3 regions of the Pseudoalteromonas sp. Angola-4 genome follow, and region 3 is predicted to be linked to each of the others. Evidence: predicted binding sites of a transcription regulator. Region 3 holds the regulator's gene; each other region holds the start of a gene.
The links. The regulator ArgR, encoded in region 3, controls arginine synthesis, uptake and breakdown. The targets are predictions, from matches to a motif close to ANTGAATANNTATTCANT.

Region 1 (7,940 bases), on a different contig from region 3:
ATAGCATTTCTAGTGATACAACAGTTGCAAAAGTGTCGGCTGTTGGCATAGGAATGAAGTCTCACAGTGGTGTAGCGCATCAATTTTTTGATGCATTGGCGCAAGAAGGCATACACATAGTTTTAGTATCGACGTCTGAAATCAAGGTATCGGTTTTAATTGACGAGAAGTATTTAGAACTAGCAGTAAGAGCGTTACACTCAGAATTTTTAACAGAAAATGGATAGTTTGGGAGTTTTTACTTACTTTTCAATCAATTTTTCATTAAAATGGTCAAGCGGAATCTTATAATTTATTGGAACATGGGAGCAAGAGAATGCTAATACTAACTCGTAGAGTAGGTGAAACCCTAATGATTGGTGACGAAGTAACTGTTACTGTATTAGGTGTTAAAGGAAATCAAGTTCGAATTGGTGTTAACGCACCTAAAGACGTTTCAGTGCATCGTGAAGAGATTTACATGCGTATACAAGCTGAAAAGTCTAACCCTAATCCGGGCAATGCTTAATCAACAGTTATACTTAGCTGAGTAATGCACTTAGCTATACCAAAAGCCACTCACTGAGTGGCTTTTTTGTTTATAAAATCGCGCATTTCATCGGTTAATACACTGCTAGAAATATATTGCATACCTTTATTATGGTGCACTAAGTAGCCGTGGTTGGTTTTAATAATATGGGTTATTTCTGCCCACTTAAATGTATGGCTTTTATAGTGGTTTTCGGTGCTAATAGCGTCATCGGTAAACGAAAGAGTAACCGTTGAACCCGAAGCACGACTAAACATTTGGCGCGTAACCCACCAAGGCCTGCGGTAATAAAAGGCAACGCATTCTAATACACCCAGCATTATTAAAAATGTACCTAGGTAATGATCGTCCATGGCGTAAATACTAATTAAACCTAAGCACACCAGTAATGCCAGCAAAAAATACTTTGGCTTGGCTGCTTTACTATAAGAGTGGGACTCGTCAAAGCATTCGTAGTAGTAGGGTTTATCGAGTGTGTATGTGGTGGTCAGTGCCATAATTGCTAATAAGTAATAGTTTTCGCTATTTTAACAAGCTAGCGTAAAAATCACACCCGTTAATGTAGGCTATGCATTATAAGAGTTAGAAGCCGCTTTTTGTTAGCGCACAAAAAAACGGCTTATTAAAAGCCGTTTTTTACGTTTCCAAACAGATTAACAGTTAGTTTCTTCTGCGTTAACGCCTTCTTTTACATTTTCACATGCATCTTCAACAGAGTTTTGCACGTCAGTTACTGCTTCATCAATACGCTCACCGGCTTCTTCTGCGTGGTTGTCTTCACAACCCATCATAAAGAAACCTGCAAATACGGCGATTAGTGCTGCTTTTAAAGTTGTTGAGTTCATAATGTAATTCCTTGTATATGTTGATTGTTTAGTGTTTTAAGTATGTTAGTAGCTACCTGGGCGATTTACCGCGCAGCGCACCTGAAACTAAAGAAATCACTAAAAGTACTAAAAAGATAAAGAATATAATTTTTGCTATACCAGCTGCGGCACCTGCGATACCACCAAAACCTAACACTGCAGCGATTAAAGCAATAACTAAAAATGTAATTGTCCAGCGTAACATTGTTTTCTCCTTGGTTATCAAATTCGTTCGAAAGTAATAATGCCAGTTGCGTGCCAGAGTTTAATTTTATTAATTTTCAATATGTTATGGTTTTTTGAGCGAAGGTTGTAAATTTAGGATTGGTAAGTTTTACGTTTAACGATGTAACTTATTCACACTATTGTAAAGAGAGTAAAAAAATAAATATTTTTTGTGCGCTGCTTTACTAGTCTTGGTAAGACCAATTTACATTTTAGCCCAAACTGATTTTTTACCTGCCGTTTAACTTACTATTTTTTATAGTTTTTAAGTTTTTTTGGGTTTAATCATATAACCTTTGCCTATAACGGTTATTTTTATCATCTATATCTAAGCTAATTTAACCCTGTATTAGCTATGTTAACTATTGTGACTGTATGTTAGTTTAATTTTAATTGGTTTTACCAATTGACAGGTGGTGGACAAAGTTAAAAGTTTTGTTATCATTCGGTGAATAATTATTTAAATAAAGCGGTTTTTTGTATCGCTATATAGTGCAGGGGGAGAAAAATGGATATAGGAGCTGTACTCACAACCGCAGGTAGCTTGATGCTGACGGGCATGGTGGGCGTGTTTGTATTTCTTTCAATATTGATTGGTGCTGTGTCACTCATGTCTAACTTGGTTGCTCGTTTTGACGAGGCTGAAGTTGCAATACCGGTTAAATCACCATCTTTAAAATCTCAAGGTGTGTCAAACGAGCACATCGCTGCTATTAGTGCTGCCATTGCTCAGTACAAATCAAATAATAAATAAGAGGCACACATGGCTAAATTAAAATTAACAGAACTTGTTTTACGCGATGCTCATCAGTCTTTACTTGCAACCCGTATGCGCTTAGATGACATGCTCCCTATTGCTAGCAAACTTGATGATGCCGGTTATTGGTCTATTGAGTCATGGGGCGGCGCTACGTTTGACTCGTGTATTCGTTATTTAGGTGAAGATCCGTGGGAGCGTATTCGTGCCCTTAAAAAAGCAATGCCCAATACTAAACAGCAAATGCTATTGCGCGGGCAAAATTTATTGGGTTACCGCCACTATGCCGATGACGTGGTAGAAAAGTTTGTAGAGCGTGCCCACAAAAATGGTGTAGATGTATTTCGTATTTTTGACGCCATGAACGATGTGCGTAACTTAGAAACGGCAATTAAAGCGGCTGTAAAAGTAGGAGCACACGCACAAGGCACTATTTCTTATACTGTAAGCCCAGTGCATACCCTTGATATGTGGTCAACCCTTGCAAAACAGCTAGAGGATTTAGGTTGTCACTCTATTTGTATTAAAGATATGGCAGGCTTATTAAAACCATACGATGCAGAGCAACTTATTAAAGGGCTAAAAGAAACCGTTTCTATCCCTATTGCTATGCAGTGCCATGCAACCACCGGTTTAAGTACAGCTACGTATCAAAAAGCCATTGATGCAGGCATTGATATGCTTGATACCGCAATTTCTTCAATGAGTATGACTTACGGTCATTCAGCTACAGAAACCATTGTAGCTATTGTTGAAGGTACGCCCCGCGATACCGAATTAGATTTAAACCAGCTAGAAGAAATAGCGGCTTACTTTAGAGATGTACGTAAAAAGTACGCTGCCTTTGAGGGGAGCCTTAAAGGTGTTGATGGCCGTATTTTACTCGCGCAAGTACCTGGTGGCATGTTAACCAACATGGAAAACCAACTTAAAGAGCAAGGCGCAGCAGATAAGCTAAATGAAGTATTACTTGAGATCCCACGCGTGCGTGAAGATTTAGGTTTTATTCCGCTAGTTACTCCAACATCGCAAATTGTAGGCACACAAGCAGTACTAAATGTGCTTACGGGTGAGCGTTATAAAACAATTACCAAAGAAACCGCCGGTGTTTTAAAAGGCGAGTATGGTTTAACACCTGCACCTATGAACAAAGAGCTGCAAGAGCGAGTGCTTGATGGCAGCGAGGTTATTACGTGTCGCCCTGCAGATAATATAGCCCCAGAGCTTGCATCGCTTGAAGCAGAGCTGCAAAAAGAAGCGCAAGAACAAGGTTTAACACTTGCTGATGAGCAAATAGATGATGTGCTTACCTATGCATTATTCCCACAGGTTGGCCTTAAATTTATTAAAAACCGTAATAACCCAGATGCCTTTGAAGCAGTGCCAAGTGCTGATGATGCAAACGCTAAGCCTGCAGCAAAACCTACAAGCAACAAAGGTGTTAGCGCTGAGCAATACAGCGTTAAAGTTGACGGTAAAGTTTACGATGTAGTGGTTGCGCAAGGTGGCGAGCTTAAAGAGGTAACGCTAAAAGATTCAGAGCACTTACCACAATCAGCATCGGTTGCATCAGGTGAAACACTGAATGCGCCACTGGCAGGTAATATTTTTAAAGTAAAAGTAAAAGCAGGCCAAGCCGTAAACGAAGGCGATGTGGTTGTTATTATGGAAGCGATGAAAATGGAAACCGAGGTTCGTGCAATGCACTCAGGTACTGTGGCTGAGGTCTTAGTGTCTGAAGGTGATGCTGTGACAACGGGCGATGCAATTATAGCGATGGCGTAGGAGTAGCTTTAATGGAAGGTCTTTTAAACCTTTGGCATGCTACCGGCATTGCTAACTTTACGTTTCCTGGCTTAATAATGATTGCGGTAGGGTGTTTGTTGTTGTTTTTAGCCATTGCTAAAAACTTTGAACCCCTATTACTGCTGCCGATTGGCTTTGGCGCAATACTGACTAATATTCCGGTTGCTGGGCTTTCTGACCCAGGTGGTTTGCTTTATTACGTGTATTACGTAGGTATTGATACGGGGATCTTCCCTTTATTAATTTTTATGGGAGTAGGGGCGCTGACTGATTTTAGTGCGCTTATTGCCAACCCGCGTATGTTATTACTGGGTGCAGCCGCGCAGTTTGGTATTTTTGCCACCTTGTTTGGGGCCATTTTATTAAACTATGTACCTGGCTTTGAATTTAGCTTACAAGATGCCTCAGCCATTGCCATTATTGGCGGTGCCGATGGCCCTACAGCCATATTTTTAGCATCTAAGCTTGCCCCTGATTTACTAGGTGCCATTGCGGTTGCTGCTTATTCTTACATGGCGTTAGTGCCAATTATTCAGCCGCCAATTATGCGCGCATTAACTACACCTGATGAGCGTGCTATTAAAATGCCAGAGCTGCGCAAAGTATCTAAAAAAGAAAAAATAGTATTTCCTTTAATGGTACTGAGCTTAACCGCTATGTTTTTACCAGCGGCTATTCCACTGGTAGGCATGTTCTGTTTAGGTAATTTAATGCGTGAGTCTGGTGTTGTGGATAGGCTTAGTAACAGTGCCCAAAACGAAATTATTAATATAACCACGATATTTTTAGGTTTGGCAGTGGGCTCTAAACTAGCGGCCGATCAGTTTTTAACTGTAGAAACCATTGGTATTTTGGTGCTCGGTGCGCTGGCATTTGCTATTGGTACAGCGTCGGGTGTGTTTATGGCAAAAGGCCTTAACAAGCTTTCTAAAACACCTATTAACCCTTTAATTGGTGCTGCGGGTGTATCGGCAGTACCGATGGCGGCGCGTGTAGTTAATAAAGTTGGGCTTGAGAATAACCCACATAACTTTTTACTTATGCATGCTATGGGGCCAAACGTAGCTGGAGTACTAGGAAGTGCCGTAGCCGCAGGTATATTACTGGCGCTTGTTGGCTAGTATTTAGGATTTAATCCAACCGATTAGCGCAGTTTACTGCGCTTTTTTTATGCCTATAAAACTGCACGTATTAAAGTTTGTTTGCAGACGAGTTTTTGTTTACAGTGAGGGCTATGCACACTAATAAGGATAGTCATCATGCTTCACACCCCTTTGGCAAAATATTTACCTCATGTTAGTAGACTCGTTTTTGGCTGTATGGGCCTAGGCGGCGGTTGGAATAAAGACGCCATTACTAAGGCTCACTTAAAGCAAACTCACGAGTGTATTGATGCAGCCATAGCTGGCGGCATTAACTTTTTTGATCACGCCGATATTTATACCTTTGGCAAAGCCGAGCAGGTATTTGGCCAAGCACTAGCTGAGCGACCAGAGCTTCGCGAGCACATGTATATTCAATCTAAATGCGGTATACGCTTTGAAGATGATAAAGGCCCCAAGCGTTACGACTTTTCGGCCAAGTGGATTGAAGAGTCAGTTGAAGGTTCACTTAAACGTTTAAACACCGATTATCTTGATGTGCTTATGCTTCATCGCCCTGATCCGCTAATGGAAGTAGAAGAAATTGCACAAGTATTTAGCTGCCTACAAGAAAGCGGCAAAGTACGTAATTTTGCCGTATCAAACATGCAGCAGCACCAAATGAACTTTTTACAACATGCCTTAGATATGCCTATTGTTGCTAACCAAATTGAAGCAAGTTTACAAAAACACCAATTTGTTGATGAAGGTGTTTATGCAGGTAATGCAGATGGAAAAGATCTTAACTTTACACCGGGCAGTGTAGAGTATTGCCGCCACTTTGATATTCAAATACAAAGCTGGGGAAGTTTATGCCAAGGGCTATACACAGGGGGCGATTTAACAAATGCATCGCAAGCCGACATAAATACCAGCATACTCGTAAATAAGCTTGCTGCACTTTACGATACAACGCCTGAGGCGATTGTTTTAGCTTGGTTATTACGCCACCCTGCATTAATACAGCCAATTATTGGCACAACGAACGTTGAGCGTATTGCAGCGTCATGCGGTGCGCTAAATGTTACGTTAAGTCGCGAACATTGGTATGCATTGTATGTAAGCGCCAAAGGCCATGAATTACCATAATTAAGGTTTAGGAATGAATATATTTGTTATTTTAATTTGCTTGTTTGTCGCTCTAGCGGTGCTGATACCTTTGCTTGAAAAGTACCAAGGTAAAATGGGGTTGGATGGCGCAACCAAATACAGCAAATATATTTGGCCGCTGGTTATGGTTTCTTTAGTCGTACAGCTAATTTATGTATTAATGAACTAATAAATTAATAAAAAACACAAAAAAGCCTTTGTAGGTTAACCCTACAAAGGCTTTTTTAGTATCTATTACTTATACGTTACTTAAGTGCTAGCTGTAGTTCGCGATTGCGTTCAAGCTGTGCAATAAAGTTTTCGGCAATAGGTTTAAACTTAGCAAGTTCAGAGCGTGGTAATGGCTCAGACTTAGGTAACTTAACGGTTTTAGGATTACGGTGTACACCATTTACTAAAAATTCGTAGTGTAGGTGCGCGCCTGTTACACGGCCGGTAGAACCCACGGTACCAATTTTGTCACCTTGTTTAACCTTTTGGCCTGTTTTAACAAGCTTTTTGTTAAGGTGTAAGTACTTAGTTACGTACTGTGTGCCATGGCTTATAAATACGTAGTTACCATTGTACTTACTGTAACCTGCTTTAATTACTTTACCGTTACCCGAGGCTACAACCGGCGTGCCTGTACGTGCTGCGTAATCAATACCACGGTGCGCTCTTACTTGCCCTGTTACTGGGTGTAAGCGACGTGGGTTAAAGCTCGAGCTAATATACTTAAAGTTTACCGGCGCACGTAAAAATGCTTTTTTCATGCTTCGCCCTTCAGGCGTATAAAAGCTGCCGTCGGTATGGCGAATAGCCGCATAACGCTGGCCTTGGTTTATAAATTCTGCAGCAATAATTTTACCAGTGCCAATAAACTCGCCATCAACATAATGCGACTCGTAAATTAGCCCAAACTGATCGCCCTTACGAATATCGTTGGCAAAATCCACATCCCAACCAAATATATCAGCAAAGTTCATTATTTGGCGCTCGCTTAAGCCTGCAGCAATTGCTGAGGTCCAAAAGCTACTAGAAATTTCGCCACCGGCTGTTTTGCTCAGTGTTTCTATTTCTTTGCTATCTATTGATGTGTCGTAATTACCTTCGTCATTTAAGGTAACAAACAAAGTATCTGTTTTTGAAATAACATAACGAAGCTGAGCTAAATCACCGTTTTCTGCTGTTGCAAAACTAAGTATTTCACCTGGGTGAATTTTAGTTAGTTTGCGTGTTTCAGCATTGGTGTTAATTAGCTTGTGAAGCGTTTGCGCTGAAAAGCCAGCACGCTTGAAGATAATTGCTAAATTATCGCCGTTTTTAACTTGATGATCGACTAAGTCGTATTCTGGCAGCTTTTCTGCTGCTTCTGGCGAATTTAATTCAGTTAATTTTTCGTTGTCTTCAACTTTAACTTGTAACTCGTAACGCTTACCAATTTCTAGTGCATTTGCACTATTGTCTTTGGATGCAGTCGCTTTTTCTGAAGGAAGAAAGGCTAAGCCAACAATAGCAGAAACCAA
Region 2 (7,940 bases), on a different contig from region 3:
TTTTTGCGATGGGTTTATTTTCTCCATTGCTAAAAATTCATCAGGTTGGTGGGCTTGATTAATTGAGCCTGGCCCCATGACTATTGTTTCACAGCCAAGTTGCTGAATAAACGGAGCTTCTGTGCAATAATTTACTGCAACGGCTTTTTCTCCTGCAATTTTTTCTGCCATTTTAACGAGTGCGCTATCAGTGCTGCCACTAAAAGCTGGAATGGGCTCGTGTAAATCAATTACGCTCACTGCGTTTGGGTATTGCGCGTTTATATCGCTGGTGGCATCAATAAGTAAAGCTTGTAAGTCTTTAATGCTTAACCCTGGGAGCGGGCGCATGTCTATGTGCATTTCGCAGCAGCCACAAATTCGATTTGCGTTGTCGCCACCATGAATATTACCTAAATTTAAGGTAGGGTAAGGTATTTCAAAATGTTCAACTGAATATTTATTCTTTAACTGCTCTTTTAAGATCAGCAACTTTGTAATCACTTTATGCATGACTTCGATGGCGTTAAGACCACGTTCGGGATCGGAACTATGACCTGAACGGCCAATCACTCTTATAGCCGTGCTCATATGTCCTTTGTGAGTAAATACAGGAGTCATATCAGTAGGTTCACCAATAATACAACGCGCAGGTTTTAAATTAGGGTGCTTACAAATCTGCTGCGCTCCCGCCATGGTGGTTTCTTCATCGGCAGTGGCGAGTATTAAAATAGGTTGTGTTTGCTGTTTTATATCAAGCTCACTAATAGCTTGTAATACAAAAGCAAAAAAGCCTTTCATATCAATACTACCTAACCCATATAAGTTATTATTATGTTCAGTGAGTTTAAATGGGTCGTGGTTCCAGCGGCTATCGTCAAACGGTACGGTGTCTGTATGGCCGGCAAGCATTAAGCCGCCATCGCCTACTCCCCGCTTTGCAAGTAGGTTGTATCGGCCTTTCCCACCTTCTAACTCTATAATTTCGCAAGTAAAACCTAAACTTTCGCACCAACGTGCTAGCAACTCTATTACCCCTTTATTACTCATACAAAGTTCATCTTCTATTGCACTAATAGAGGGGGCTGCAATGAGTTGTTGGTACATAGAGAGAAATGACGGCAAAGACATAAAAAAATCCAAAATAATTATTCAATTTAATTGCATAACAATATAAAAGTATTTATGATGAATATCAATTCACTTTTTAAGCATAAATATATTAAGTATAGCCATGAAGATAATGCGACGATAATCAACAATTCATTGAGAAAAGTATTAGCTAGCATCTAAGCTAGTGTAAGCGAACACCACACCTATTTAGTAGTAAATTTATAAACGAGTAAAAAATGAATGTAGCGATTATTGGCGCAAGCGGTTATAGCGGCGCAGAATTAGCAAGCTTAGTTGCTAAGCACCCTAATTTAACGTTATCGGGCTGTTATGTCTCTGAGGGAAGTTTAGATAAACATAAATTATTAAGTGATTTATACCCAGAACATAGAAACCTTCTTGATATTCCTCTACTACCACTGAGCGAATCAGCGTTTGATGACATAAATTCGAGTGCCGATTACATCTGCTTATGTACTGATCACAAAGTAAGTGTTGATTTAGCCCCGCAGTTTTTAGCTATGGGTAAAAAAGTATTCGACCTATCAGGTGGTTACCGCCTTACTAGCAACGACGACTATGTTACTTACTATGGTTTTAAGCACCAACATCCTGAGTTATTAAACGAAGCAGCCTACGGGTTAGCAGAGTGGAATAGCAGTGCAATTGCCAATGCAAATCTTGTGGCAGTAGCCGGCTGTTACCCAACCGCTGCGCTTAATGCGTTAAAGCCGTTGCAACAGGCAGGCTTGTTGAGTGATGAAAAAGTGATTATTAATGCTGTTTCAGGTGTTACTGGCGCAGGGCGTAAAGCCAGCGTAGGTACTCACTTTTGTGAAGTATCGCTTGCCCCGTATGGTTTATTTAACCATCGTCATGGGCCTGAAATTGAACAACACCTTGGCCACAAGGTGTTATTTACACCGCACTTAGGTAACTTTCCGCGTGGAATTTTAGAAACTATTTATGTACAGCTTAAGCCAGGCGTTTCCAAGGAAAACGTATCTGATGCTTATCAAGTACTTAATAACGAGCCGTTGATTCGTTTGTTAGCTGATAAAGTGCCATCTATTAAAAGCGTGGTAAAACAACCCTATGTTGATATTGGTTGGCAGCAGCAAGGCTCTCAACTGATTGTTATGGCAGCGATAGATAATCTATTAAAAGGCGCTGCGGGCCAAGCCTTGCAATGTATTAACTTATCAATGAATTTAGATCACACCACTGGCTTAAAAGGAGCCTTTTAATGAGCACTAAAACGTGGGTAATTAAATTAGGTGGTGCTGTACTTAATACTGAAAACGCGGCAAAAGCTTTGTTTAATGTATTAAACGCTGATCAAAATAATCAGTTTGTTATTGTTCATGGTGGTGGCTCGTTAGTTGACACTTGGCTAAAACAAGCAGGCTTTGCTAGTGCAAAGCACCAAGGACTGCGTATTAGCCCAAGTGAGCAAATGCCTTACATAGTGGGGGCGCTGGCTGGCTGTGCAAATAAGCAGCTGGTAAGCCAAGCTATTAATGCAGGCCATAAACCTGTTGGCCTTTGTTTGTATGAAGCCGGAGTTATGGCGTCTCAAAAGCTAAAAGCGCTTGGGCAAGTAGGTAAGTGCGAAAGTAATGATGATTCAATTGTTAACGATTTACTTAAGCTTGGTCGGTTACCTATCGTGAGCTCCATTGGGTTTGATGAGCAAGGTAAATGGTACAATGTTAACGCTGATGAAGCTGCCGCAGCGATTGCTAGCAACTTAAATGCAGAACTTATTTTTATGACAGATGTAGAAGCGGTACTTGATGCAAACAAGCAGCCGTTACATCAACTTGACACAAAACACATTGATACTTTAATTGATGAAGGGGTAATTTTGGGCGGAATGGAGGTCAAAGTTAAGACCAGCCTGCACGCTGCCCAACATTTACGACGCGGTGTGTATATTTCCAGCTGGCAAAAGCCAGACAATTTAACTGCTTTGCTACAGGGCGAGCATGTCGGAACAAAAATTACACCATAGGGTTATCATGTTAGAGAATTTTTTAACGGGTCTAGAATTAGACCAACAAGGCGCACTAAATTTACTAAAACTAGCGCGTGATTTAAAAGCAAAGCCAGAAAAATACAGCCAAGTATTAGCGGGTAAGTCAATTGTTACCCTATTTGAAAAGCAAAGTTTACGTACGCGTTTATCGTTTGATATTGGTATTAACCGTTTAGGCGGCCACGCTGTGTATTTAGATCAGCAAAACGGCGCTATGGGTGCACGTGAATCTGTAAAAGATTTTGCACTTAATATTTCTACGTGGGCTGATGGAATTGTAGCGCGTGTAAACCAGCACAGCACGTTAACCACCTTAGGTGAATACTCTAGTGTACCTGTCGTTAATAGCTTGTGTGATTTATATCACCCGTGCCAAGCATTGGCTGATTTTTTAACGCTACAAGAAGTACACGGCGATGTGAGCGAGCTAAAAGTGGCTTACTTAGGTGAAGGTAACAACGTTACTCATTCACTTATGTTATTAGCGGCAACGCTAGGTACAGATTTTGTTGCTGTTACACCAAAAGGCAGCTCGCCTGATTCGCAAATTCTTAAAAAGGCTGAGCAAATTGCTGCAATGAACGGCGCATCAGTAATGGTAAGCGACCGTGTAGAAGCCGCTGTAGGCGCTAATGTTGTATATGCAGATACGTGGGTGTCTATGGGCGATGATACGCCTCTTGAGCAAGTTAAAGAAAAATACATGCCTTATCAGCTAAACCAAGCATTGCTAGAACAAACAGGTGCGACTACGGTATTACATTGCCAACCGGCTCACCGTGAGTTTGAAATTACCTCTGAGGTAATGGATGGCCCAGCATCAAAAATTATTCAACAAGCAGAAAATCGCATGCATGCGCAAAATGCTCTGCTAGTTACATTACTAAATCCAAATTTTGTTAAGGAACACCTATGAGTTCAATTAAAAAAGTCGTTTTAGCCTATTCAGGTGGTCTTGATACTTCAGCTATCGTGCCATGGTTAAAAGAAAACTACGGTTGTGAAGTAATTGCCTTTGTTGCCGATGTAGGCCAAGGCGCTGAAGAACTTGAAGGCGTTGAAGAAAAAGCCATCGCATCAGGCGCATCTGAGTGTTACGTAGTTGACTTAAAAGATGAAATGGTAAGTGAGTACATTTACCCAACGCTTAAAACGGGTTCTATTTACGAAGGTACTTATTTATTAGGTACGTCTATGGCGCGTCCTATTATTGCTAAAGCGCAAGTTGAAATTGCACGTAAAGTAGGTGCCGATGCACTTTCGCATGGTTGTACTGGTAAAGGTAATGACCAAGTACGTTTTGAATCATGTTTTGCAGCGCTTGCACCCGATTTAAAAGTAATTGCACCATGGCGTGAGTGGGATTTATCAAGCCGTGAATCATTATTAGATTACTTGGCTGAGCGTGATATTCCGTGTTCTGCTTCAGCAACAAAAATTTACAGCCGTGATGCTAACGCATGGCATATTTCGCACGAAGGCGGCGAGCTTGAAGATCCATGGTGTGAGCCTAGTGACCAAGTTTGGACCTGGACTAATTCACCAGAGCAAGCACCCGATAAAGCTGAGCATGTAACGCTTACGGTTATTGAGGGTGAAGTGGTTGCCGTAAATGGCGAGCAGCTTAAACCTTACGACTGTTTAGTTAAATTAAACGACATTGCTGCGCCACATGGTGTTGGCCGTGTAGATATTGTAGAAAACCGTTTAGTAGGCATGAAATCGCGCGGCTGTTACGAAACACCAGGCGGTACCGTTATTATGGCGGCACTGCAAGCCATTGACGAGCTAGTGCTTGATAAATCAAGCCGTAAGTGGAAAGAAGTACTGGGCGGTGAATTTTCGCATTTAGTCTATGACGGTCGTTGGTTTACACCACTAAAAGACTCTATTTTAGCCGGTGCAGAAGCGCTTTCTACACTAGCTACAGGTGAAGTTGTACTTAAGCTTTACAAAGGCCAAGTGACAGCCGTTCAGAAAAAATCACCTAATAGCTTATACAGCGAAGACTTTGCTACATTTGGTGAAGACGATGTGTATGACCAATCGCACGCTGAAGGCTTTATTCGTTTATTCTCGCTTTCGAGCAGAATTTCAGCAATGGCTAAAAAGTAAATTATTTATAGCCCCTTGTATAAGGGGCGTTACAGGGTTTGGAGAGATTTCATGGCATTATGGGGCGGACGTTTTTCTACGGGTCCAGATGAGGCGTTTAAACAATTTAACGACTCACTTCCGTTCGATTATCAGTTAGCAGAGCAAGATATTATTGGCTCTGTGGCATGGGCAGGTGCGCTTGAGCAAGTAAATGTACTTACAAGCGATGAGCACACCAAGTTGGTTGCAGCACTAAATGAACTGCTTGAAGAAGTAAAAGCAGATCCACAAGCAGTGGCAACCTCAGGTGCAGAAGACATTCACTCGCACGTAGAAGCTGCACTAATCGAAAAAGTAGGTGATTTAGCTAAAAAGCTACACACAGGCCGAAGCCGTAATGACCAAGTAGCCACTGACTTTAGATTATGGTGCCGCGATACTGCCGATCATTTGCTCGGTGCAATTGCTGCACTAAAAGCTGAGTTTGTGGCGTTAGCTGAGCGCGAGCTGGGGACTATATTGCCAGGCTATACGCATTTACAACGTGCTCAACCTGTATTGTTTAGCCATTGGTGTATGGCTTATGTAGAAATGCTAGAGCGTGATGAAAGCCGCTTGCAAGATGCCAAAGCGCGTTTTAATTTTTGCCCTCTAGGGAGTGGCGCACTAGCAGGTACTGCCTACCCAATTGATCGCCAAGCTTTGGCGCAAGGCCTAGGCTTTACTGGCGCAACTAAAAACAGCCTTGATGGCGTATCTGACCGTGATTTTGTAGTAGAGCTTTTAAGCTGTGCCTCTATTTCGATGATTCACTTATCGCGTATGGCTGAAGATTTAATATTTTATAATTCTGGTGAAGCCGGGTTTATAGAGCTTGCTGATAATGTTACCTCTGGCTCATCGTTAATGCCGCAGAAAAAGAACCCTGATGCACTAGAGCTTATTCGTGGTAAAACTGGCCGTGTATTTGGGGCGTTTAGTGCCATGATGATGACCTTAAAAGCACTCCCTCTTGCGTACAATAAAGATATGCAAGAAGACAAAGAAGGTCTTTTTGACGCTATGCCAACTTGGCTTGCCTGTATTCACATGGCGCAAGCGTGTATCAAAGGCGTAAAAGTAAACGGCGATAAAACGCTTGCAGCAGCAAAAGGCGGCCATGCTAATGCAACAGAGCTTGCAGACTACTTAGTAGCTAAAGGTGTGCCATTTAGAGAAGGCCATCACATTGTGGGTGTACTTGTGCAGCTTGCTATAAGCGAAGGTAAAACCCTAGAGGAGCTTTCGCTTGAGCAGTACAAGTCAGTTAATGACGTATTTGAAGATGACGTTTATCCAGTACTTGAAATAGATGCCTGTATTAAAGCACGTCAAGCGCTTGGCGGTACATCTATTGAACAAGTTACTAAAGCGGTTAAAGAAGCCAAAAAAAAACAGCAAATAACGGTTCGTGATGCAAATTTAGATGATGTTGAAGATATTGCTAGGCTGATACAGCACTGGGCAACTGTAGGTGAAAACTTGCCGCGTGCTAAAAGCGACATGGTGCATTCAATTAACGAATTTGCAGTAACAGAAATAGACGGCAAAGTGTCGGGATGTGCATCGTTATACATTTACGATACGGGGCTTGCTGAAATACGCTCTTTAGGCATTGATCCACAAAGCGCTGTAACTGGGCAGGGGAGGCAGCTTGTAGAGCACTTATTAGCAAAAGCCAAAAAATTGGCGCTTAATCGCGTTATTGTACTAACCCGCGTGCCGGATTTTTTTGAACAGCAACGTTTTACTTTTTGTAGTAAAGAATCGTTACCAGAGAAGGTAATGAAAGATTGCGAACTTTGCCTTCGTAAAGAAAACTGTGACGAAGTAGCAATGGAATATATTTTAAAGCCAAGTACACGTGCGGAGATCCCGTGTAAATACGTGGCTTAAATTCCCTGGATATAAAAAACGTACGGTTACCCCTGTGCGTTTTTTTATGTGTATAATGAACTGGTCAGATGAGCTCGGTGTTAGCTAGGGTTTTAGATTTAGTTTTAATAAATAGTTGTAGGTAGCATGTATTTTTAATATGTCAAAAAATGTTGGCACATTGGTTGCTTTGTATAAGTCAGATAGCAAAATAGCTATCACTGCTTAAAACAGGTAATGCAATTACCTACATGATGGTGTGATTAAAAGTTGCGCCAAATAATATTAAAACTTATACAAGGATCAATCACATGCAAGTTTCAGCTAATAGCCAATTACAAATGCAAGCATACAATAAAACACAACAATTACAGCCTGCAACGGAACAAACTGCTAGCCCTAAAACCCTACAATCTGATACAGTAAGTTTCTCTCAAGAGGCGATGAGTGCTGCGAGTGCGGAACTCCAGCGTGGTGGAGTTGTTTACCTCCCACCTGTAAAACCTAAGTAATACAAATGGTGTTCAATGTTTTTGACTGACTTTTTTGGTATGTTTTCGCTTTCAGCCTTCTCAACTTGGGGGTTTTTGATGGCGTTTCTTTTTAATGTATTTATTTTTTCATTACAATTAAAAAGAGATACTACTCTATTTATCAGTTCATTTGTAATGATGGCTTCTTATTCCATCTCGTATTATTATTTCACTTGGTTTTCTTTTCAAAGCTCAGTTTACGTAGATTGGGCTTTATATGATTATGCTACAGTAGCAACTTTGGGGTTAGTTTACTTCTTCATAAA
Region 3 (7,940 bases):
TTGAGGCTATTTTAACGGCACTTAAACAAACCAACGCACTTGAATTTACAATGCAAAAGGCGCAGCAAGAAGCAGACAAGGCCATTGCCTGTTTAGACTTTTTAGCAGAGTCGCAGTACAAGCAAGCGTTAATCAGCTTAGCGCGTATAGCTGTAGAGCGAGATCACTAACTTTGCAGCCTCCCTTAATTAGTATTTAAGGGCCATAATTTTCGAGCAATAAAAAAGCCTGCATAAGCAGGCTTTTTTGTGCATAACTTGGCTATTACGCCATGAAATCAACACCTTCTTTGATGTCTTTTTTCAGTGTCTCAAGCATATCGTTCTTCGCTTTTTCTTCAAATGCGCTTAGCTCGCCGTAAGAAAGAATTTCTTCAACGCCGTTTTTACCTAAACGTACTGGGTGTGCAAAATACTCTGCATCACCATCTTCAACAGCAACGTATGCGTAATCTACAACATCTTCACCTTGTAGGCCTTTAACTAAAGACATACAAAAACGTGCTGCAGCAGCACCCATTGATAATGTAGCTGAACCACCACCTGCTTTAGCATTTACTACTTCAGTACCTGCATTTTGGATACGTGGAGTAAGTGCAGCAACTTCGTCTTCAGTGAAAGTTACGCCTTCAACTTGAGAAAGTAGAGGAAGAATAGTTGTGCCAGAGTGACCACCAATTACTGGTACTTTAACTGTAGCAACGTCTACGCCTTTAAGTTCAGCAACAAATGCTTCTGAACGAATCACGTCAAGCGTAGTAATACCAAATACACGGCTTGCATCGTATGTACCTGCTTTCTTGAACACTTCAGCAACAATCGGTACTGTGCCGTTTACTGGGTTAGTAATAATACCCACAAGTGCTTTAGGACAACTAGCTACAATGCCTTCAGCTAGTGTTTTAATGATACCGGCATTTACGTTAAATAAATCTGCACGATCCATACCTGGTTTACGTGGCATACCCGCTGGGATTAAAACAATATCAGCACCGTCAAGCGCTTTGTTTAAATCGTCTGCGCCAAAACCTGCTACTTTAACATCAGTTGGGATGTGTGATAGGTCAACAGCAACACCTGGTACAACTGGTGCAACATCGTAAAGTGATAATTCAGAACCAGCTGGTAAGCCTGTTTTTAATAGTAAAGACAATGCTTGACCGATACCGCCTGCAGCACCTAATACAGCAACTTTCATTGGAATTCTCCGTCATTTGAGGTAGGAAATACTTGTGGCCCTTAAGATAATGAAATTAGCGCCTAAAAACAAATTTATCGGGCCTATTTTGCGATATTTTCGACCATAGTTGTAAACTTTGGTGGTTTATCGCATCAAACTGTCAAGTTGACTAAACAACTGCTGCATAATTATTCATTTTTGTGTAGTATTTACAGCATAAATAACAATAATGAATAAAGACTATGCAACCTCAAGATAAACAAGAAGCATTGGTAAAAGCGTTTAAATCACTTTTAAAAGAAGAAAACTTTGGCTCTCAAGGCGAAATAGTTGATGCGCTTAAAGAGCAAGGCTTTGACAATATAAGCCAGAGTAAAGTGTCACGCATGTTAAGTAAGTTTGGTGCTGTGCGTACCCGCAACGCTAAACAAGAAATGGTTTACTGCCTACCCGCTGAAATGGGAGTGCCGACAGCTAAAAGCCCATTACGCCAGTTAGTCATTGATATTATGCATAATGAAATGATGATCATTATTCGCACTAGTCCAGGCGCTGCGCAGCTTATTGCCCGCTTACTTGACTCGTTAGGAAAGGCCGATGGTGTATTAGGTACTATTGCCGGAGACGATACTATATTTATTGCCCCAGCAAAAATCTCTGAAATAGACGTCACACTTGAACGAGTACGTATTTTATTTGATACGGTTTAAATTTGCTTTAAAAAACCAACTGAGGGGGCAAAAAAAGCTGACCCCATATCGGCTTGAGTAAAATCAAGCCAATGGTCGTAACACTCCCCTTTTCCTATGCGGCTGTTAAGTACCTTTTCAAACGCACTTCCCGATGCAGAGCATGTAATACTTAGCATGCCTTGCTCGTAAACATCGCCATACGGCATGCTTTGGTTAAGCAGTATTGCTTGGCCGCTCTCATCTTTTAGCTCACTTCTAGTCGCGTGGCTAGTATCTACCTTTGGCTCAATTAAGGTGTTATCTAAACGTGTGCGCCCCATAATGTGTTCTTGCTCGCTTAGTGATAAATGCTGCCATACGCTCAGGTCATGCTTATAACGCTGTACATGAATATAGCTGCCTTGGTGTTCAAAGCTGTCGGGGTTATTAACCAGTGCCGTGATTCGTTTTTGGCGTCCATGTGGGGTGTCGCCTGCATAAATAAAGCCGTTAAAGTCTCGCCCATCTAAAAACCTAAAATTGCGAATTTGTTCAACCAGCTCTACATCGGGCGAAAACAACTTTAATATTTGCAATGCAAAAAGGTGATTAACATCTTCTCGGTCTGAGCGAATTTGTATGAATAAATCACATGGCTGTACGCGCATAACAAAATCACTGTGATTTATATTAGGAAAGCTTTGCAGCTCGCTTGGGATATATTCAGGTAGTATATGCGGCCAATATTGCGCGCCTATAGCCACCATGCAAGAGAGCATGGCTTCGGAGAACTGATCACTAAACTCTTCTTCAATTGCGCTTACGCGCTTAAGCTTTGCGCGCAATGACTCGTCTTGACCATCAAATACATTAAAAAATAAATGCAAACCGTGTAAGTTTGCTTCAGCACAAATCCCAGATTGCGCTTGCGCCATTGTTATTCCTTAGCTTTATAAAACACAGCGAATAACACATTTGTTATGATTCGAAAAAATTCACCGTGTGAGGTTTTATTTTTATTATAACCTGCTCATTTATTTCAAATGACTGGCCATATTGTGCGGCAACTTCAATCTCTTGCTCTGCAATTACAACAGTGTAAACATAAGCCGAGCCTATAAACCGACGGCTTAAAATGCTCACACCTTGAGGGTTATCGGCCTGCGTATTTTGCGCAAGCTCAATATGGTGTGGACGAATATACACCACCCCTTTTATTGCACTGTGCGTATGCTCATGCTGCGATTGCACGACACCAAAAGGCGTTGTGTATTCAGTTGCCGTTAACACTTCTGCGCCTAAGTATATGCCCTGACCCAGAAACTCTGCAACCTCCTTTGTCTTTGGCACGGCAAAAAGCTGCTCTGGAGTACCTTGTTGGGCTATTTTTCCTTGATGCATAATGGCTAGCGTGTCTGAAAACGCAAAGGCTTCTTCTTTTGAGTGGCTAACAAATACCGCAGAAACCTGCTGCGCTTTAATAATGCGCCTAATATCAGCAATTAACTCAAAACGTACTTGTGTGTCTATGTTCGAAAAAGGCTCATCAAGAAGCAATAAACTAGGCTTATAAGCCAAAGCCCGCGCAATAGCCACGCGTTGCTGCTGGCCACCCGAGAGCTGATGAGGGTAGCGTTTTGCACACCCCGTTAAATGCACTAGCTCTAGCATTTCCTCTACCCGTTGCTGTTTTTGCGCTTTGCTTACTTTACCCAGCCCAAACGCAATATTATCGGCCACACTGAGGTGCGGAAACAAGGCATAATCTTGAAACATCATCCCTATATTACGATGCTCTGGTGATATAAATGTATGCTTATCGCTTACACATTTGCCATCTATAAATACGCTACCTTCATTTATTTCAATAAGGCCAGCAATTGCTTTTAAGGTGGTTGTTTTACCGCAGCCGCTGGCTCCGAGCAAACACACAATTTCGTCTTGACCCACCGTTAAATCTAAATTGTATAGCACGTGCGTGCCACTGTAGTGATAACCCACGCCTTGTAAATTTAAACGGCTCATTTAACTGCGTTGCTCCATAGAACGATTAATAAAATACAAGGGGATCAACCCAACCAAAACAATAAATAAAGCGGAAATAGAAGCAAGCTCAAGCTGCTCATCGCTCACATATTGAAATACATGTGTGGCTAAACTTTCAAAGTCAAAAGGCCTTAATAGTAATGCGGCAGGCAGCTCTTTCATACACTCAATAAATACAAGCAATGCAGCTGTTAAAAGACCTCGACGTAATAAAGGAAGGTGCACTAAGCGCAGTGTTTGCCCTGGGCTTTTACCCATAGATTGGCTAGCCATATCCAGTGATGGACTAATACGTACAAAGCTCGATTCTATAGCACCGTGCGCAATGGCATAAAAGCGCACTAAGTAAGCCAGTATAATAGTGACAATGCTGCCGGTTAGTAATAAACCTATATCTAGGTTGTAGCTCTCAAGGGCTATATTTATTGAGTTTTCTAATACGCTAAGCGGTAATAGCACAGCAATAGCCAGTACCGTACCTGGCAGTGCATAGCCGGTGCTCGCTAAGCGACCAGGTATTAAAGAATAGCCTTGCTTTGCCACACGCTGATAAAAAACGATTAGTGTAGCGAGTATTATACTGGCTACGCTTACAATAATAGCTACTTGTAAACTTTGCCACGCGTAACTAAAAAATGCCGTGTTCCAGGCTTTATCAAAGTAAGTTATTGCATAATTTAGCAATACCAACATAGGTATAATAAAAGCAATGAGCAAAATAACACTGCAAAATGACGTAGCCAGCCATGCTTGTTTACCTTTAAGTTTGTATAACGACTCGCTATTAACACCTGATTGACGCTCAAACACGGCTTGGTTACGCCGACTAAAGCGCTCCGCCATTAAAGCTAAAAACAGCAGTAACAGCATAACGCCCGATATTTTCGCTGCAGCCGTGAGTGAGTAATAACCAAACCATGTATCGTACACTGCGGTGGTTAAAGTGCTCACTGCAAAGTAACTTACCGTTGCATAGTCGGCCATGGTTTCCATGCTTATGAGCGCAAGGGCTGCCACAATTGAGCCACGAGAAAGCACTATGCTTACTTTAAAAAAGCTTTGCCAAGGCGATAAACCCATTAATTGACTAGCTTGCACTAGCTTAAATGACTGCTCTCGCAGTGCGGTTTTAAAAATTAAAAATAAATACGGATACAGCACAAGTGCGATCATTACAATAGCGCCGGGCAAAGTGCGAATATCAAAAAACCAATAATCCGTTGGCGAGTGCCAATCAAACCAGTCTCTTAGGGCTATTTGCACAGGGCCAGCGTAATCTAGCAAATCGGTATACACATAAGCTATTAAATAGGTAGGCATTGCAAGGGGCAGCATAAGCGCCCATTCAAATTGCTTTTTTCCGGGGAAGGAGCAATACGCACTGAGCCAACCAAGCGGAAGCGCAATTGCACAGCTAAGCAGGCATACGCCAAAAATAAGCAGTACGGTATTAGTAATATAATCCCACAGCACGGTATCCCACAGATGAGAAAATACCTCTGAGTCGCCTTGTAAAGATTCATATATCAGAAAAAACAGCGGGGCCGACAATAAAAGCCCTGTCGACCAAGCAAAGAGCTGCCATTTAGACAGCTTAAATATAAAATTCATTAAAGGTCGAACTTCACCTCATCTATTAGCTTAAGGGCTAACGGACGATATTTACTGATCTCATCAAGTGCTAGGCCATCTTCTTTAAAGCTCCCCCAAGAGGCCACTAAACTTGATAGCTCAACACCTTGCTTAACCGGGTACTCCATATTTACAGATGCATACATATTTTGTGCTTTGGTTTCGCTCATAAACTCAATAAGCTTAAGGGCATTATCAGGATTTTTTGCATATTTAGTAATGACAGCACCCGAAACATTTATGTGTGAGCCGCGATTTTGCTGATTAGGAAAATTAATATAAACAGACTCAGCCCACGCTTTTTGCTCGTCGTCTTGAAGCATTTTGCCAAGGTAGTAACTATTACCTAAAGCAAGATTGCACAAACCTTCTTTTACTGCTTTTACTTGCGCGCGATCGTTACCTTGTGGCTTACGTGCTAAATTAGCTTTAACACCTTCTAACCATGTTTTAGTTTTTTCCTCGCCGTGATGAGCAATCATCGAAGCAACCAAGCCAAGGTTATAAGGGTGCTTGCCAGAACGTGTACAAATTTGTCCTTTGTACTGTGGGTTAGCCAAATCTTCGTAGGTGAGTTCAGGTAAAGCACCTAGGCGCTCTTTTGATGAATACACATTACGAACCCGCTTAGTTAATGCCACCCACTGCCCGTCGCTATCTCTATACGACGCAGGAATATTGTTTTTAATGCGATCACTTTTAATACTTTGCGTTAAATTTAGGTCCTCTAGCTGAATAAGCGCACTAAAATTAGATGTTAATACTAAATCGGCTTTACTGTGTTTTCCTTCACGCTTAACACGCTCTATTAACCCTTTTTTTGCAAAAACCACATTCGTTTTAATGCCAGTTTGCTTAGTGAAGTCAGTTAAAATAGGTTGAATTAAAAACGGTTGACGAAAAGAGTAAATATTAACAACATCGCTCGCAAACGCAGGCGAAGCGCTAATAATACAAGTAAGTATAGCCAGTGCAGTTCTCATATCAATTTACCTAAATAGTAATTATTTACAGGGGATTTTATCGTGATACGTGAAAATATACACTCTTTACATAAATGTAAATAAGTAATTAATGACCAAAAGGGAAATACCGCGTAAGACATCTCTTACAGAGCTGACAGCTAATGAGTAAAAAAACCTATAACAACCAAGCAAAACTAGTGTAAGCTGTTGTTTTTATTTAATTTGTTATGAATACTCATTTTTTATAAGTAAATCCATAGCCGTTTTAACCTATTTTAGTTGCACCAGCACGCTACAATTACTACATCAACCAAGCAGTGATGCTTATCGAGTAAAAGGAAATGGACTGCTTACTCGAACAACCAATGATTAGGTTACTACGGACAACACGGAAATTAGGACAGGCTCAGGATGAGTATCGCAATGGATTGTTGCACAAAGGAACGTATCAGGACGATACAGCAAGGATAACAACAGCGGATAGTTGTTTAACAGGATGTGATAGGAATTAAATGGACAGGCCCTTGAGGCAACACAATGGAATTGTAAATTAATGGACTGCACTAGGATGTGCCAAAGGGAATAGGTAATAGTTTTTACCACTCCAGGATGTACAGGGATTTAAAGGAGATAGGCCCGGATAGCCTAAATTACATAGAACTAAAAAGTAATATCGTAATCACATGGATAAGTAAAAATTGGAGTTGATTAAGTTCAATTGCAGGATGCAAAATTAGAAGATTCCGCAAGCGCGCCTAGAGATAGAGCGCGCTTTTCTTTGCCTAAAATTAAGTTACTGTGGCCTGCCCTTATTTCGCTTACCAAGTAAGTACGCATCACGAAATTTTATAAAGTGCTGTTCAAGCTTTAAGGCGGCATCTTGCTCACCTGCGAGCGCTAACACCATAATGCCTACCTCAGCAGTGCCTAACTGGTATGCGTGAGGTGCAACGCGTAAACGGTAATCTGATAGTTTATCAGCGGTGATCGACAACACCGGTAAATTATCTAGGTACGGGCTTTTGCGGATCATTTTTTTAGCTTCGCGCCAGGTGCCATCTAAAAATATAAATAATGGCTTTTTGCCAGGCTCAATGTTTACTTCGGTGGTTGCCCTGCCCGGCTCTACATCTTCAGCTGGAAATATCACCACAGGTTGATAATCAGCGTTGTTTAATAAAGCTAATAGCTCAGCGCTTGGCTCTGTTCTGTCCCATCTAAATGCATAGTTGTCAGAGACTATTTCAGCAATTAAACGCCCTGTGTTTGACGGTTTAAAGCTTTCATTATGATACATTAATAAACACACGCCAGCATCGCACTGCGCTTGTTCTACCCCCTCACATATACAGTAATGCTTAGCAATTAAACACTGCTCACAGCGATCCATTTTGCCGCCACGGGCATTAAATTCGCGGCGCGATTCGCTAATTTGCTGAGCACGCAA

Region 1: the regulator ArgR is predicted to act here: its motif matches at 2,068-2,085, upstream of PSH48_RS13180 (OadG family protein).
Region 2: the regulator ArgR is predicted to act here: its motif matches at 1,167-1,184, upstream of argC (N-acetyl-gamma-glutamyl-phosphate reductase).

Annotation. Positions count from the first base shown of each region.
Region 1 is NZ_JAQREK010000011.1:11,602-19,541, forward strand. It holds gene PSH48_RS13155 (aspartate kinase) at 1-227, shown strand, start outside; gene csrA (carbon storage regulator CsrA) at 317-508, shown strand; gene PSH48_RS13165 (YcxB family protein) at 559-1,026, opposite strand; gene PSH48_RS13170 (hypothetical protein) at 1,183-1,374, opposite strand; gene PSH48_RS13175 (DUF1328 domain-containing protein) at 1,427-1,600, opposite strand; gene PSH48_RS13180 (OadG family protein) at 2,129-2,374, shown strand; gene oadA (sodium-extruding oxaloacetate decarboxylase subunit alpha) at 2,384-4,162, shown strand; gene PSH48_RS13190 (sodium ion-translocating decarboxylase subunit beta) at 4,174-5,304, shown strand; gene PSH48_RS13195 (aldo/keto reductase) at 5,443-6,414, shown strand; gene PSH48_RS13200 (hypothetical protein) at 6,428-6,604, shown strand; gene PSH48_RS13205 (peptidoglycan DD-metalloendopeptidase family protein) at 6,681-7,940, opposite strand, start outside.
Region 2 is NZ_JAQREK010000001.1:45,176-53,115, forward strand. It holds gene argE (acetylornithine deacetylase) at 1-1,110, opposite strand, end outside; gene argC (N-acetyl-gamma-glutamyl-phosphate reductase) at 1,329-2,339, shown strand; gene argB (acetylglutamate kinase) at 2,339-3,106, shown strand; gene PSH48_RS00245 (ornithine carbamoyltransferase) at 3,114-4,046, shown strand; gene PSH48_RS00250 (argininosuccinate synthase) at 4,043-5,245, shown strand; gene argH (argininosuccinate lyase) at 5,297-7,162, shown strand; gene PSH48_RS00260 (hypothetical protein) at 7,453-7,653, shown strand.
Region 3 is NZ_JAQREK010000009.1:220-8,159, reverse strand. It holds gene ispB (octaprenyl diphosphate synthase) at 1-170, shown strand, start outside; gene mdh (malate dehydrogenase) at 265-1,197, opposite strand; gene argR (transcriptional regulator ArgR) at 1,422-1,889, shown strand; gene PSH48_RS11585 (Dyp-type peroxidase) at 1,886-2,785, opposite strand; gene PSH48_RS11580 (ABC transporter ATP-binding protein) at 2,829-3,875, opposite strand; gene PSH48_RS11575 (ABC transporter permease) at 3,876-5,507, opposite strand; gene PSH48_RS11570 (Fe(3+) ABC transporter substrate-binding protein) at 5,507-6,511, opposite strand; gene PSH48_RS11565 (tRNA-uridine aminocarboxypropyltransferase) at 7,287-7,940, opposite strand, start outside.